Regions from separate parts of the Hydrogenophaga sp. UC242_53 genome, predicted to be linked through region 2. Evidence: riboswitches for the same ligand, from Rfam matches in the RefSeq annotation. Region 2 holds a riboswitch; the other holds the start of a gene.
The links. Region 2 has a riboswitch for glycine ahead of ACFJI0_RS24095 (penicillin-binding protein 1A). Riboswitches for the same ligand answer to the same signal wherever they lie in the genome.
Positions count from the first base shown of each region.

Region 1: it holds a riboswitch for glycine, as region 2 does, so the genes downstream of both, gcvT (glycine cleavage system aminomethyltransferase GcvT) here and ACFJI0_RS24095 (penicillin-binding protein 1A) in region 2, are expected to answer to the same signal.

Region 1 covers NZ_CP170552.1:1,446,074-1,449,465, forward strand. The annotation lists gene gcvP (aminomethyl-transferring glycine dehydrogenase) at 1-262, opposite strand, end outside; gene gcvH (glycine cleavage system protein GcvH) at 291-659, opposite strand; gene gcvT (glycine cleavage system aminomethyltransferase GcvT) at 697-1,881, opposite strand; glycine riboswitch at 1,887-1,991, opposite strand; glycine riboswitch at 2,004-2,118, opposite strand; gene ACFJI0_RS07460 (hypothetical protein) at 2,150-2,374, opposite strand; gene ACFJI0_RS07465 (hypothetical protein) at 2,373-2,714, shown strand; gene ACFJI0_RS07470 (SMP-30/gluconolactonase/LRE family protein) at 2,747-3,392, opposite strand, start outside.
Region 2 covers NZ_CP170552.1:4,788,697-4,792,088, forward strand. The annotation lists gene ACFJI0_RS24080 (hypothetical protein) at 1-539, shown strand, start outside; gene ACFJI0_RS24085 (ParD-like family protein) at 596-850, shown strand; gene map (type I methionyl aminopeptidase) at 850-1,641, shown strand; glycine riboswitch at 1,671-1,760, shown strand; partial or broken gene ACFJI0_RS24095 (penicillin-binding protein 1A) at 1,889-3,392, shown strand, end outside.

The sequences.
Region 1 (3,392 bases), 2.0 Mb from region 2:
AGCTCTTGAACACCTTGTTCTTCTGCGCCAGCGCCTTGAGCTCGGCCAGCGCCGCGGCCTCGGTGACGGCCGGTGGCAGCTGCATGCCCTGGCTGCGCGCGATGCTGCGCGGCACGATGCCGTCGATCAGCGCGCGGCGCGAGGCCTCGCCGATGACCGAGAGCATGTGGGTCTCGTCGGCCTGGCCGATGCCGATGTGGCGCGCCACGAATTCTGACGGGTTTTCGAGTTCACCGAGGGGTTTGACAGAGGGCATCAGCATGGAAGGCTCCGGCGGGAGAAGAGGCGGATCAGGCGTTGGCGAAGGTGTTGTAGGCGGTCTCGTCCAGCAGGGCGTCGACCTGGGCCGGGTCGGAGAGCTTGACCTTGAAGAACCAGCCGGCCTTGAGCGGGTCGGTGTTGCGCAGCGACGGGTCGGCGCGCAGGGCTTCGTTGACTTCGGTGACTTCGCCGCTGACGGGCATGTACACGTCGGCCGCGGCCTTCACAGACTCGACCACGCCGGCCACTTCCTTTTGCGCGAAGCTCTTGCCGACTTCGGGCAGGTCGACGAACACCACGTCGCCCAGCGCGTCCTGCGCGTGCACGGTGATGCCGACGGTGGCGATGCCGCCGTCAACGGTGATCCATTCGTGGTCTTCGGTGTACTTGGTGGTCATGAAAAAGCTCCTGAAAAAAGAAACGAAAAAAGTGAGATCAGCCGCGGAAGTATCGGTTGGGCACGAAGGGCATGGCGCTGACTTCCATGGGCACGGGTTTGCCGCGCACCATCGCCACCACGGGCGTGCCCAGGGCGGCGTGTTCGGGTGTGACGTAGCCGATGGCGATGGGCTTGTTGGCGCTGGGGCCGATGAGGCCGCTGGAGGTCTTGCCGATCACCTCGCCACTGGTGTTCTGCAGTTCGACGTTCTCGCGCACGGGCACCCATTCCTGGGCGATCAGGCCCACGCGCTTGCGGGTCAGCGGTTCGCTGCCGTCGAGCTGCGCGAGCACGCGCGCCGCGCCGGGGAAGCCGCCCGCGCGCGCGCCGCCGGTGCGGCGCACTTTCTGCATGGCCCAGTTGAGCCCGGCTTCCACCGGGGTGGTGGTGGTGTCGATGTCGTTGCCGTAGAGGCACAGGCCGGCTTCGAGGCGCAGCGAGTTGCGCGCGCCCAGGCCGATGGGCATCACTTCGGGCTGGGCCAGCAGGGTGCGCACGAACTGGTCGGCGCGGTCGCCGGGCAGGGAGATTTCGAAGCCGTCTTCGCCGGTGTAGCCACTGCGGGTGACGAAGAGGTCGGCACCGTGCCACTGGAAGGGCGAGCCGGTCATGAAGATCAGTTTTTCGACGCCGGGCACGAGGCGCTGCAGCACGTCCACCGCCAGCGGGCCCTGCAGCGCGAGCAGGGCGCGGTCGGGCAGGGGGATGACTTCGCAGCGCGAGCCGATGCGCGCCTGGATGTGCGCGATGTCACCAGCCTTGCAGGCGCCGTTGACGATGACGAAGAGGTCGTGCCCGCGGTTGACGAACATCAGGTCGTCGATGATGCCGCCCTCGTCGTTGAGCAGCAGGCCGTAGCGCTGCTTGCCCACGCCGAGGTCGATCACGTCCACCGGCATGAGCGTCTCGAAGGCGGCGGGGGCGTCGGGCCCGACCAGGCGCAGCTGGCCCATGTGCGAGACGTCGAACAGGCCGGCGGCCTTGCGGGTGTGGTGGTGTTCGGCCATGAGGCCGGTGGGGTACTGCACCGGCATGTCGTAGCCGGCGAAGGGCACCATGCGGGCGCCCAGTTCGACGTGGAGCTTGTGCAGCGGGGTCTGGAGAAGCGGGGCGGCGGCAGCGGGCACGGCAGAGGCTTTCAGGCAAGGGGGCAGGCCCCGGTGGGGCGAAACACGGTTCATCCGTGCGCTGCCCCACTGTCCGCTTTACCTGAGAGATTCACGCGGGCGATGCCGCGCTTGCTCCTTCGGTGGGCCGCTTCGAGGAACGGCCTCTCTCCAGGGGGGTACACCGGCCTCGCGGCCCGTGTTTGCCAGTCCTTTTGCCTGAGCGTTCAGGGCACCCGGTGTGCGGTGCCGCCTGCGCCTTCGGCGAGCCTTCTCCGGGGACCGGATCGGCTTCTCTCCTGACCCGGCGAGTGTATCGCACGGCGTCCGGCGGGCCGGTGTTTCAGGGCGTTTCCAGGGCCGATTCGGGCAGCAGGCGGGCCAGCCGCTCGCGGATGCCGTCGGCGCGTTCGCTGCCGGCCAGGCGCTCCACGTCGGCCATCATGGCCCGGCTGACGGCCAGCATGTCGCCCACGTCGCGCGCTTCGCGCAGGGCGTCGCGGTAGCGCTGGGCCATGGCCTTGTCGCGCGGGGCGAACATGCGCTCGCTCAGGTCGAACAGGAACATGCGCGCGCTGGCGAGCGAGCGGGGGCCGGAAAAGGCGTCGGCGGAGACGGTGGGCGGGGGTGTTGGCCGGCGTGCGGGGCGGCGGTGGTGCTTCGTCCACAAGGTAGCCGCGCGAGATCAGGTCGGCCGCGAGCGTGGGGCCCTGGCCCTCGAACAGGGCGAACAGCTCGGCATCGGGTTTGCGGCCATCGGCCAGCAGCAGCAGGGCGCGCTCGCGCTGCGCGAGTTGGCGTTGCCCGGGTCGCAGCTCGGCGCGGCCCTTCTGGGTCTTGTTCAGCATGGCATCTCGGCGTCGTTCACGGAGCCTGCACTGTGGACAGCCCATGTGACGGCGCGGTGAACACCGCGCAGGTAACCGGCCTGCGGTCGGTTTCAGCCGGCGAACGTGGTTTCCGGCAGGCCGCGCACGCCCGGCACTTCCAGGGCAAACAGCGCGCCCGACAGCGGTGCGCTGGCCAGCGCCTGCGAGCCCAGCCGCACCGAAGCGCTGGTCACATAGAGCGTGCCGAGGTCGGCGCCGCCAAAGCAGCAGCTGGTGGGCCGTGGCACCGGCAGGCGCACCCGCATCAGCTCGCGGCCGTCGGGGCCGAAGCGCGCCAGTTCCCAGCCGTCCCACACGGCCACCCAGAGGCAGCCCTCGGCATCCACCGTCAGGCCGTCGGGTTTGCCTTCGCCCGCGCCGAAGACCACGAGGGGGCGGCGGTTCGCGATGCGGCCGGCCGCGAGGTCGAAGTCGTATTCGTAGATGGTCTTGCGGAAGGTGTCGGTGAAATACATCCGCGTGTTGTCGGGGCTGAAACCCAGGCCGTTGGGCACGGTGAAGCCGCTGTCGACCTTCTCCCAGCTGCCATCCGGATCGACGCGAAAGAGGTTGCCCCGGTTGGCCATGGCGCCCATGTCCATGGAGCTGACCCACAGCCGGCCGCGCCGGTCGCACTTGCCGTCGTTGTAGCGGTTGCCCGGGCGGGCGGATTCGGGGTGGGCGAACAGGGTCATGCGGCCCGAGTCGGGCGCCATG
Region 2 (3,392 bases):
CGCAGCAGACCCCCGCGAAGCCCGCCGCCAAGCCAGCGGCCAAACCCACCACCACGACCAAACGCGCGCCGCTGGCGCGCTCCGCGGCCAAGGCCGTGGAAGAAGTGACACCGATCGAAGAGGATTCCAGCGTGAACCTCACCGAAGCCGATCTCGCGGTCGCGCAGCGCGTGTACCTCGGCAACATCCCCTGCGAACTGGGCTCGGCTGTGGAGATCGTGCCCGCCAAGCGGCAGGGGTTCTTCATCGTGCAGGTGAAGAACATGCGCAACGCGCGGTACTACATGCACCCGGTGGAAAGCCGCACCGGTGCCATCCGGCTCGAAGACCCGAAGCGGGGCGCCATGTGGCTGCAGTTGGGCAACAAGTCCATGCTCATGAGCCAGCAACTGGGCAAGCGGCTGGCCGATGAATGCATGAGTCCCGAGCAGCTGACGCTGGCCGGTGAGATGAAGCGCAACCCGCCCAAGGGCCTGCTGGATCCGGTGGACCCCCCACCGGCCGCCGCGCCACCCACCCCGCCGGCCAACCCCAACTAGCCGCCGTCCACCTTGAGGCGTATATAATTCATATACGTTTCATATATAGGTGATGAATGGGGATCGTCAAGATTTCGGACCTGATGCACGAGAACCTGCGCGTGGCGGGGAATGCGCTGAGCAGGTCCATCAATGCGCAGGCCGAACACTGGATGCGGGTTGGCATGCTGACCGAGCTTCACCCGGCGCTGGACCACCGGGAGATCTGCCAGCTGTTGGTGCGGGCGGAACTCGCGGGGGGCCTGGACATCACCGTGGCGGCCGCGACCCCACCGGGCAAGTCCCGCACAGCCCCGGCGGGCCAGCGCTAGTGGCTCGCGGCATCACCATCAAGTCCGCCGAGGACATCGAGATGGCGCGGCGCGCCGGCAGGCTGGCCGCGGAGGTGCTCGGCATGATCGAGCCCCACGTCGTCCCCGGGGTCAGCACGGAGACGCTGGACCGGATCTGCCACGACCACATCGTGAATGTCCAGGGCGCCATCCCGGCCAACCTGGGGTACCACGGGTACCCCAAGACCATCCTCACCTCCGTCAACCAGGTGGTCTGCCACGGCATCCCCTCGCCCGACAAGCTGCTGAAGAAGGGCGACATCATCAACATCGATGTGGCCGTCAACCAGGACGGCTGGTTCGGCGACACCAGCCGCATGTACTTCGTCGGCACACCCAACGTGCTGGCCCGGCGTCTGGTGGAGACCACCTACGAAGCCCTGCTGGCCGGCATCCGGCAGGTCAGGCCCGGCGCGACGCTGGGGGACATTGGCGATGCCATCCAGTCCGTCGCCCATCGAGAGCACTTCAGCGTGGTGCGCGAGTACTGCGGGCACGGCATTGGCCGGATCTACCACGAAGAACCGAACGTGCTTCACCATGGCCGGCGCGGCGAGGGGCTCAGGCTGGAGCCGGGGATGGTCTTCACCATCGAACCCATGCTCAACGCAGGCCAGCGCGAGACCCGGACCTTGGCCGATGGGTGGACCGTCGTGACCAAAGACCGCTCCCTGTCCGCCCAGTGGGAACACATGGTGGCCGTCACGCCCGAGGGACACGAGGTGCTCACGCCCTGGCCGGGTGGCACGGGTGCCCGCGCACCGGTGTGACGCCCGGGTTTTGACCCTCTGATAGACTGCGACGCTCTGCGGGAGAGCGAGGCGTGTCGCGCCTCCGCCGAAGGCGCAAACTCCCATGATCGCTCAGGCCACCGGACCGCAGACACATTTCGCCGACTGGAGAGAGGCCGAGCCGCACCGCGCGCGCACCGGCACACCGAAGGGGCAGACTGCCGACGCAGTCGAAACTCTCAGGTAAAAGGACAGGGGGAGAGGCGCTTTCACCTGAGCCTTGCCCATGTTCTCCTTTCGAACCCCTTTCACGGCCCGGTTCTTCGCCGCGCTGGCCCTTGGCCTGTGCATCGGCGTTGCCCTCGGCGCCGCCCATGCCTTGCACCGCCTGTGGCAGCAGGTGCCCGAGGTTGGTCACCTGGCCCACTACGAACCGATGCTGCCCATGCGCATCCACGCCAGGGACGGCAGCCTGCTCGCCGAGTACGGCGAAGAGCGGCGCGAGTTCGTGCCGATCGAGCGCATCCCGTTGCGCATGCAGCAGGCCTTGCTGGCGATCGAGGACGCGCGGTTCCACGAACACGGGGCGGTGGACTACGCGGGCCTCGTTCGCGCGGCGCTCGGCAACCTCCTGGCCGGTGGGCACGCGCAAGGTGGCAGCACCATCTCCATGCAGGTCGCGCGGGTCTTCTTCCTGAGCCGGGAGAAGACCTACCGGCGCAAGGTCATGGAGATCATGCTGGCCTACAAGCTCGAATCGGTCTACAGCAAGGACAAGATCCTGGAGCTGTACATGAACCAGATCTACCTGGGCGAACGGGCCTACGGTTTCGCGGCGGCCGCATCGGTCTACTTCGACAAGACGCTCGACCAGCTCAGCGTCGCCGAGGCGGCCATGCTGGCCGGCCTGCCCAAGGCGCCCTCCGCCTACAACCCGGTCGCCAACCGCGAGCGCGCCACCGTGCGCCAGCAGCACATTCTCAAGCGCATGCGCGAGCTGGGGCATCTCGATGAGCCGGCCTATGAGCAGGCCCGCGCCGAGCCCCTGACCTTGGCGCTGAACCACCCGTCGACCGACCCGGCATCGGCCTACGCGGTCGAACAGGTTCGCAAGATGCTGGTGGAGCGTTATGGGGACGAGGCCTACTCGCGGGGCCTGGATGTGACCACCACCATCCACGTGGCCGAGCAGCGCGCCGCCACCCATGCCTTGCGCGCCGGCCTGTTGAATGCACAGCACCAGCGCGGCCCCGCGGGGCCGGAAGGCCATCTGAAGCAAGCCGTGCAGGCCGACGACCCGGCCGGCATCCGCCGGGCCCTCGCGCCCTACCGGGACAGTGGCGCCTTGCGCGTGCGCAACCGTGCTGGAAGCCTCGACCTCCGCCGGCATCACGGCCGCCCTGCGCGACGGCACCGTGATTCGCATTGCACGCCACACGCTGAGCCCGGGCAGCAGCGCGCTGCTCAAACCCGACGCACCGGCGCGCAGGCGCATCGAACCGGGTGCCGTCGTTCGTGTCGTGGCCGACACGGCCGGGCGCTGGCGGCTGACACAGCTGCCGCAGATGCAGGGCGCGCTGGTGTCCATCGATGCGAGGTCGGGTGAGATCCTGGCACTGGCCGGGGGCTTCGACTTTGCGTTCAACCAGTTCGACCACGCGGTGCAGGCGGTGCGCCAGCCGGGATCGACCTTCAAGCCCTTCGTGTTTTCCGCCGCGCTGGAAAAAGGCTATTTCCCCGGCACCCTGGTCGACGACACGCAGCGGCTGGTCACGCCCTCGGCGCGCGGC